One region of the Geodermatophilus normandii genome, then DNA from elsewhere that is predicted to be linked to it. Evidence: riboswitches for the same ligand, from Rfam matches in the RefSeq annotation. Region 1 holds a riboswitch; the other holds the start of a gene.
The links. Region 1 has a riboswitch for cyclic di-AMP ahead of JD79_RS22810 (VldE C-terminal domain-containing protein). Riboswitches for the same ligand answer to the same signal wherever they lie in the genome.

Region 1 (4,210 bases):
GTATGCCTGGGCGGGCTTCGCGGCGTACCGCCCGCGGAAGTCACCAGCGGTCGCCGGCGCCTCCGGGGTCGACCGCGTGCGATAGATCGCCTGCGGGCCGGCGGCCCAAGCGAAGCCAGCTCGAACGTCAGTGCACGGGTGCTTCGGCCATGGCGGTCCCATCTCGTCGAAGTAGACCCGACTGCCGGCCGCGTTCGACCAGAAGTAGACGGCTGCGCCGCACACGGGGCAGCGAGCATTGGGCCTCAGCCAGCGAGCCGAGTAGGGCAGTGCCGGATAGCGGACCGTGGCGGGTCGCGGCGGGGCTGGATGGTGGTCCTGCGTGAACCAGCTCGTCGAGTAGGAGCTTGAGCTCTGCCTGCCCGAGGACCCTCGTGTGACGTCGTGCGCAGAGACCCAGTGCATGGTCCCGTTTCGACCACGTCGCCAATGCCCCCGCCGCCGGTACTTGGCCAACGTGCCTCCTGCTCGGGCCGACGCTGGATCGCAGCCTCCCATACGAGACGTTCAAGTCCGCCCTCGTTGCCGGCGGCCGCGCGCAACGGGTGCGGACACGTCCGGGTCCTCGTCCTCAGGCGGGCCGTGGTGGGCGCCGTACTGGCTCCCGCGGCTGAGGAACATCTGAGGAACGGGGACCCCCGCCGGACCTGAAAAGGCAGGTCAGACGAGGGGCGACGGACGAGTCGGCCTGTACGCCGGGTTCTGTCCTCGGGCGCCTCGCGGCCTCCCGATGGGCGGTCATCCATCTAGGCCCGCCGTTGCCGGCGGGCTCGAGCGGTCCACCCGCAGGCTCGGGCGGGCAGCCCTCGAACGCCTGCGCAGGACGACGTTCCCGCCGTCCCTTCTCGACCTTGCTCCGGGTGGGGTTTACCGAGCCGCACCGGTCACCCGGTGCGCTGGTGGTCTCTTACACCACCGTTTCACCCTGACCGGCCGTGTCTCCGGAGAGGCACCGCCGGCGGTCTGTTCTCTGTGGCACTGTCCCGCGGGTTCCCCCGGGTCGCCGTTAGCGACCACCCTGCCCTGTGGAGCCCGGACGTTCCTCGGCGACGGGGTCTCCCCCGCCGACGCGACCGCCCGGCCGACTCGTCCGTCGTGCCCGCAGTCTACGGACCCTTCACAGCGGAACTGCCCGGTCCGCGTTGTGACTATTCCGTAACCCACCTACGGTTGCCGGGTCCGGTCGGTCGTCACCGCCTCCACCCGGGGGGAGCCGCACCGGATGCCGCCGAGTCGTGACCATCCGTGGCCGCGAGCCGGGGACCCACCGAACCACTGGGGTGAGTCCCGCTCCCTCGGGAGCGGGTAGGGCGCATCCCCGCCCGAACCCGTCAGCTGACCCGGTAGGCGGCCATGGGAGAACGGAGAACCGCAACGGGGTGCGCCGTAGGCGCCTGCCCTGGCGCGCCCGCACCCCCTCAGAGACGGACGCCGCGACCCGCGCACGAACGCCGGTCGCCGCGCATCCCGAGCCGGACCGCGACCGCTCTCGCGTCGGCCTGCCCTCCAGCAGGTGCCCGCCGCCCGGTCGCCCGCCCGGCCGTCCCATCCGGGGGCTTCCGCCCCACTCACGTGACGGTGACCGCTGAACACACGGCGGCGCCGCACGGAACCGACGTCAGGAGCTCTCCTCGTCATGCCTTCGCACAGCTCATCCCGCACCGTCCGCCGCACCGTCACGGTCGGCGCCCTCGCCCTCGCCTTCGGTCTCTCCGGGCAGTCCGTCGCCCAGGCCGAGGGCCGGTGGGACGGCCACCGCTCCGACTGGTCGCACGGCTGGTCCCACGACCGGGACGAGGCGCCGGCCGCCGCTCCGGCGGCAGCCCCCGCCGCGGCCGCGGCTCCCGCAGCCGCGGCGGCCCCGGCGGCGGCCGCCGCCACCGCGGTGGTCGCGGTGTCGACCGACCTCACCGGCAAGCCCACGCCGACCTCGACCGCCTACAGCGCCTGGGCCGCGCACGTCCGCCCGGTCGTCGCGGAGGTCACCTCGACCTTCGGGGTGTCCACGGTCCTGACCCGGCCCGGGCACTCGCCCACCCAGCAGCTGGCCGCGGACTTCATGGTCTACGCGGACTCCGCCAAGGGGAACGCCGTCGCCCAGTACGTCATCGACAACGCCGCGCGGTTCAACGTCGAGTACGTCATCTGGCAGCAGCGGATCTTCATCATCGGCGGCTCCGGCTGGCGGGCGATGGAGGACCGCGGGTCGGTCACCGCCAACCACTACGACCACGTGCACGTCAGCTTCAACCCCTGATCGACCGGGACGCGGCCCCGGGTCCCCCGGGGCCGCGTCCCCTCACCCCGCGTAGAGGGCGAAGCCGGCCACGCGCCGGCCGTCCAGCTCGGGGGTCGCCATGTCGACCTGCTTGCGAGCCTGCTCCTCGACCGGCTCGTCCGACAGCGCCTCGAGGTAGCGGCGGTGCTCGGCGAGCGAGGCCACCGCCCGGTCGACGACGTCGGTGACATCGACGGTGTGCGTCACCCCGACCGGCGTGGCGACGGCGGTCCACCGCACGCCCCGCCACGGCTCCTGGGCGGCGAGCTCCGGGAAGATCCACTCGTTGGCCGCGTCGCCGACCGCGTCGAGCGCGCAGCGGCCCAGCGCCCGGTGGTCGGCGCTGTTCCAGTAGCCGACCGCCGCGCCCGGGGGCGTCCAGGTGTCGCCGTGGTGCATCGTCACCACCAGGTGCGGCCGGTGCCGCCGGATCGCCGCCGCGAGCGACCGGCGCAGGTCCGTCCCCTCGGTCAGCCGGCCGTCGGGGTGGCCGAGGAACTCGACCACCGACACGCCCACCACCGCGGCCGCGGCCCGCTGCTCGCGCTCCCGCAGCGGCCCGGCCTCCTCCGGCGGCAGCCCGGCGATGCCGGCCTCGCCACTGGTCGCCAGCACGTACCGGACGTCGCGTCCGGCCGCGGTCCACGTGGCGACGGCGGCCGCGCACCCGTACTCGACGTCGTCGGGGTGGGCGACGACGACCAGCGCGCGCTCCCAGTCGTCGGGCAGCGGATCGGCCATGCGGGCAGTGTGCCCGGCGTCGGCGCGCGGCGGCGGGCTCGGGACGCAGCCGGGTGGACGGCGCCCGGCCGACCGGGCCCGACCCGGTCCCCACCCGCGGCCGCTGATCGACCGGCGTCAGCGACCGCGGGCCACCCGCAGCGCGGCGGCGATCATCGGCGCCTGCAGCGGCAGCCGGACCGCGGCGGCCGCCAGGAACGCCGGCCGCCCCCGCGCGAGGCGGACGTGGTGCAGGTGCGCCGGCAGGAACGAGGCGAGCAGCCCGGCCGCCGCCCACCCCCCGGCTCGCCGGGTCGGCGGCCCGGTGAGCAGTGCCGCCGCGGCGACCTCGGCCACGCCGCTGCCGAGCACCCACGCCCGGGCGTCGCCGAGCTCGGGCGGCACCAGCCACTCGTAGGTCCGAGGCCGCACCAGGTGCAGCACGCCGGAGCCGCCGAGGGCGGCGGCCAGCCAGGTCGCCGGGGCGGGGAGGCGCACGGCGTCACCGTAGGCTGCCGCTCCGTGTCAGCCGCCGACCTGCTCATCGCGGCCGCGGTGGCCCTCGGCGCCGGCGTCATCAACTCGATCGCCGGCGGCGGGTCGCTCGTCCTCTTCCCCACCCTCGTGGCACTCGGCCTGCCGACGGTGGCGGCCAACGTCACCAACTCGGTGGCGCAGTGGCCCGGCTACCTCGGCGGGATGGCCGGGTTCCGCCGCGAGTACGCCGGCCAGGGCGAGCGGCTGGTGCGCCTCGGCGCGGTGTCGGTCCTCGGCGGCACCGCCGGCAGCGTGCTGCTGCTGACCACGCCCAGCGAGGCCTTCGACGTCGTCGTCCCGGTGCTGGTGCTGCTGGCGAGCCTGCTGCTGGCCGTGCAGCCGCTGCTGACCCGCCGGCTGCGCGACCGCGACGACGGCACCGCCCGCGACCCGTGGTGGCTCCATCTCGCGCTGTTCCTCGCCACCGTCTACGGCGGCTACTTCGGCGGGGCGCTCGGCGTGATCCTGGTCGGCGTGCTCGGCACCGCGCTGCACCGGCTGCAGCTGGCCAACGCGCTGAAGTCGGCGCTGTCCGCGGTGACGGCGACGGTGACGCTCGTCGTCTTCGGCTTCTTCGGGCCGGTCGACTGGCAGGTGGTCGCCGTCGCGGCGCCGGCCAGCCTGGTGGGTGGGTTCGCCGGTGCCCGGATCGCCAGCCGCATCCCCGCGACGCCG
Region 2 (4,210 bases), 1.5 Mb from region 1:
GTCGCGTGGTCGGGGACCCGGGCGGCGACGATCCGCCGGACGAGCGGGATCAGCGCCGTGATCTCGGCGGGCGACGGCCCGTCCTGGGCCGGGCCGGCCCGCCCCGCGGCGGCCATGGCGGAAAGCTACGCCGCGCGTCCCGGCTCCGCCTCCCCTTCCGCTCCCGCTCCCGGCGGGGAACCGCCTGCTCAGCACCGCTGCCCGGGCGGCCCGCCCCGCACGGGCCGCACCCCGAGCCGCACGAGGATGCGCTCGCCCCTGCGGCGGCGCTCGCGGGCCCGGTCGCGCAGCAGGCCCGCCAGCACGGGGCTGGCCGAACGGTCGGCGCGGCTCTCGAGGAACTGTGCCGCCGCCAGGTGGGTCGCCGCCCGGCGGAGTTCCTCCACGTGCTGGAGCCGCTCCTGCGACCCCCGGGGAGCCGGGACCCCGGGGGCGGCCGCCCGCTCCGCGCCTGCCCCGCCGGTCGTCCCGCTCGTCGTCCCGCTCGTCGTCGTGGCGCTGCTCGTCGTCATGGCGCTGCTCGCCTCCCTCGATCCCCCTGCACCGGTGACGACGCCGTCCCCGGGCCGGGATGACGCGGCGCGCCGGGACGCCGCCGTCGACGGGTCGGCGGTCACGCACGGTGTCCGGACGGGCGCTGACGCGGGCCGCCCCGGTCCATGACGCGGAGGTCCGGCGCCCGCGCGGCCCCGGCCCCGGCCCGCCGCGGGCCCGGCGCCGTCGCCGGCGTCCCCGCTCCCGTCATGCGGAGCGCGCCGGCGCCTCTCCTGTCCGTGGGCCGGTGCCGCCCCCACACCCGTGCCCCCGGCGGGGACGGCACCGGTTCGCGTGAACGGCGGGACCATCCCGCCGTGCACGCGCCCCGTCCGCCGGAGCATCGTCGTCACCGGGAACCGGGTCGTGTCCGCCCCGGTCGGGGTGTTGCTGGACGGAACTCGACTGCACCCCGATCCGGGCTCGCGAGCCCGGCCACATCATGGCTCGAAGACGACACAGGGGGTCCCGCCGGTCGGCGGAACCCCCTGTGGTTGAGCGCTGCTTACTGCAGGGCGACGGTCACGCCACCGGAGAACGCGGAGTCGTGCAGCTCGATGCCGCTGGGGGTCATGCCGGCCGGGACGTCGAAGACGACCTTGCTGTTGAGCGTGTTGCCGGGGTTGATCTCCTCGTAGAGCGAGGACGAGTCCTGCAGGTAGAAGGCAGCCTCGCTGTCGGCGCTGAACTCCTGGCCCTCGGCGTTGAGCAGGGTGGCGTTCTCACCGAAGAAGCCCTGCGCCTCACTGCCGATGTTGCTCACCGTCACGTCGACGATGCAGAACTGCCCCTGCGCTTGCGTGCTGAGGTACTCGTCGCCGAGCTCGGTCTGCGAGCAGTCGACGCCGTTGACGACGAACTGGAAGTCGCCGTCGGCCGCCGGCTGACCGATGCCGACGGCGCTGGCCTCGGTGGCGTCCCCGGAGTCGGCGCTGGCCGCGCCGTTGTCGCCCGGAGCCTCGGCTGAACCGGTGTCGGCACCGCCGCCCTTGTTCGCGTTGACGCCGATGATGATGACGACGATCGCGGCGAGGACGAGGAACCAGGCCTTCTTGTAGAACGGCTTCTTCGGGGCAGGAGCAGGCACGGGCTGCTGCGGGAGCGGCGGAGAGTAGGTCATCGGATCCCCCGGGGGTGAGAGCCCGAGAAGCGGGGGTCGCTGCACATGTCTGCTGCACCGCCACCGGGCGTGACACACGGGACAGTGACACGGCCGCGTCCCGGAACGACCCATATCGGTACGGAGTCGTCCTCAGCACTCACAGGTGTCTCATGCGCAGCGGCGGAAACGGAGGTCACGAAGCCGGGGACGCACCGCGGCCCCCGTCCCGGAAGGGACGGGGGCCGCGGTCGAGCGTGCGGGGTCAGTACCCGCGACCGGTCGGTCGCGTGCCGCCACCCTTGTTCTTGGCCTGGTAGTCCCGGATGAACTGCTTGATCTTCGCCTGGTTCTGCGGCTTCCGGAGCTCCTGGACGACCTTCGCGGCGACGCCCGAGGCGATCACGTTCCTCAACATGCCCATGGGGGTGCTCCCTCCTCTCGACTGCTCCAACGGGTGCCCCGACAACGGGCGGGCCAACCGTCGAGATCCCGGCGACCTCCGCGGGCGTGGCGGGCCGCTGACCCGGAGTGCGGGCGCACCGTCTCGTCCTTTCTCGTCGGGCCCGGCGTGTCCGTGCCGCCCGGGCGGCCGCCGGCCGGGTGCTGCGCCGCCGTCCGTGGTGGTGACGGTGGCGTGTCGGATCCGCGGCCGGCGTCAAGTCGGGAGGCCGGGCCCGGGCGTGGCGCGGCCTCGGTCCGGTGGAGGGGCCCGCAACCGCTCCCTACCGTCGTCGCGGACCGGCCGGGGCCCTCGTCACCACCCGCGTGACACCCGCCGGACACGCCGAACCGGATGCCGGCACCCAGCCGGTACCCGGGCCGGGGACCCACCGCAGTCCTGGGGTGGAGCGCGATCCGTCGCGCCGGGCGACTCCCCCGTCCGAACCCGTCAGCTAACCCGGTAGGCGGCCGTGGAGAACAGGAGAACCGTCGTCGATGACGACCACTCGCACGTCCCTCGCTCGTCGCTCGTTCCGCGGTGTCGCCGTCGCCGCCATCGCCGGGGCCGGCATCGCCCTCTCGCCCCTCCCCGCCTCCGCTGCTGCAGGGGGCGTCGGCACCACCGCGACCGTGGCCGCCGCCCCAGCGCCTGCTCCCAACGGCGCGGCCCAGATCGCCGTCGACACCGCCCTGGCCCAGCGCGGTGACATGTACGTGTACGGCGCCGCCGGCCCGAACACGTTCGACTGCTCCGGGCTGACCAGCTACGCCTACAAGGCCGCGGGCATCACGATCCCGCGCACCTCGAAGGCCCAGTCGACGTTCGGCACCCCGGTGGCGAAGGCCGACCTCAAGCCGGGCGACCTGGTGTTCTTCTACAGCCCCGTGTCGCACGTGGGCATGTACATCGGCAACGGCCAGATGGTGCACGCCTCGACCGCCGGCAAGCCGGTGGCCGTGGTCAACCTGGACTCGATGCCGAGCTACGCGGGCGCACGCCGCGTCGCCTGACGCACGCTCTCGACGGCGCCCCGGCCCTCGTGGCCGGGGCGCCGCCGTGTCAGGTGGGCAGGGCCTTCCGACGGCGGGTGAGCGCGCGGCGCAGGTCGGTCCTCGGGACGTCGCGGAGGTTGAGGGGCGGGTCGGCGAGCTCGAGCAGCCGCTCCTCCCCCGGCGCCACCGACTCGATCGGCAGCGGGAGGACCGCGACCCGCAGGTGCCGGTGCATCCAGCCGGTCAGCTCCTGCCCGTCGACGGCCGGACCGCCCTCCGGGGACAGGCAGGCGCTCAGCGTGAGCCGGAAGGTGGAGAACTGCCGGCGGCCACCGAGGTGCATCGTGGCGATGCGGCCCCACAGCGTGTTGCTCGACCGCACGCCGCTCGGCCGGATGCCCCCGGCGCGGCCCGCGTAGACGAGGCCCGGCACCACCTCGTGCCCGAGACCCCGGGTCAGGTCGGCCGCGCCCTGGTCGTCGGCCCACCAGCTGTAGAGCCCCGGCTCGTTGCTCGCGGCTCGGCCGGCGGCGAGGAAGTCTGCGGGCGTCGCGGCGTTCAGCGCGTCGAGGAGCGGGGTGACGCTGGGGACCTCGCTCCGCCAGCTCTCCGTCCGCTCGCTCGTCCGGAAGCCCAGCTCTCGCAGGGCCCGGTGGGCAGCCCGGGTGGTGACGCGGCTCCGGTCGCCAGCGACCGCAAGGGTCACCACCTGTCGCAGCGGCCAGCGGACGCCGTCGACGTCGACCCAGTGCGTGCGGACCGCCCGTGGCACGTGGCCGTGCAGCGCCGCCCTCAGGGCCGTGGCGTCGTCGAGTTCCATCCCGGTCGCCCTACCCACGAGGTCGTCGACAGCTTCTGCTCCTGACCGATTAGCGCTTTGACCTGCGGTTTCAGGTTGAGGGGACCACTGCGGTGGCGTACAATTCGTACATGTGTTCGGGTGATCCAGGGAGCGGTGACGTCCTCGACGGCGTCGCCGCGCTGGTCGCCGAGCGCAACCGGATCGACGCCGCCCTGGCCCGCCGGGTGCGGGCGGCGGAGCTGTCGCAGGCGCCCGAGCGGGACGGGCAGCGGTCGATGACCTCCTGGCTGCGCGGGCACTGCCGGCTCTCGGGTTCCGAGGCGTCGCGGCTGGTGCGC

Region 2: another riboswitch for cyclic di-AMP. It lies ahead of JD79_RS13335 (C40 family peptidase); the one in region 1 lies ahead of JD79_RS22810 (VldE C-terminal domain-containing protein).

What each region holds. Positions count from the first base shown of each region.
Region 1 covers NZ_QGTX01000001.1:4,178,835-4,183,044, forward strand. The annotation lists gene JD79_RS20165 (hypothetical protein) at 1-225, opposite strand, end outside; RNA gene rnpB (RNase P RNA component class A) at 676-1,089, opposite strand; cyclic di-AMP (ydaO/yuaA leader) riboswitch at 1,217-1,365, shown strand; gene JD79_RS22810 (VldE C-terminal domain-containing protein) at 1,637-2,257, shown strand; gene JD79_RS20185 (PIG-L deacetylase family protein) at 2,300-3,019, opposite strand; gene JD79_RS20190 (DoxX family protein) at 3,137-3,496, opposite strand; gene JD79_RS20195 (sulfite exporter TauE/SafE family protein) at 3,521-4,210, shown strand, end outside.
Region 2 covers NZ_QGTX01000001.1:2,728,144-2,732,353, reverse strand. The annotation lists gene JD79_RS13350 (sigma-70 family RNA polymerase sigma factor) at 1-116, opposite strand, end outside; gene JD79_RS13345 (hypothetical protein) at 189-512, opposite strand; gene JD79_RS13340 (DUF4352 domain-containing protein) at 1,040-1,654, opposite strand; gene JD79_RS22660 (hypothetical protein) at 1,899-2,057, opposite strand; cyclic di-AMP (ydaO/yuaA leader) riboswitch at 2,427-2,560, shown strand; gene JD79_RS13335 (C40 family peptidase) at 2,573-3,088, shown strand; gene JD79_RS13330 (GIY-YIG nuclease family protein) at 3,138-3,890, opposite strand; gene JD79_RS13325 (HNH endonuclease signature motif containing protein) at 4,001-4,210, shown strand, end outside.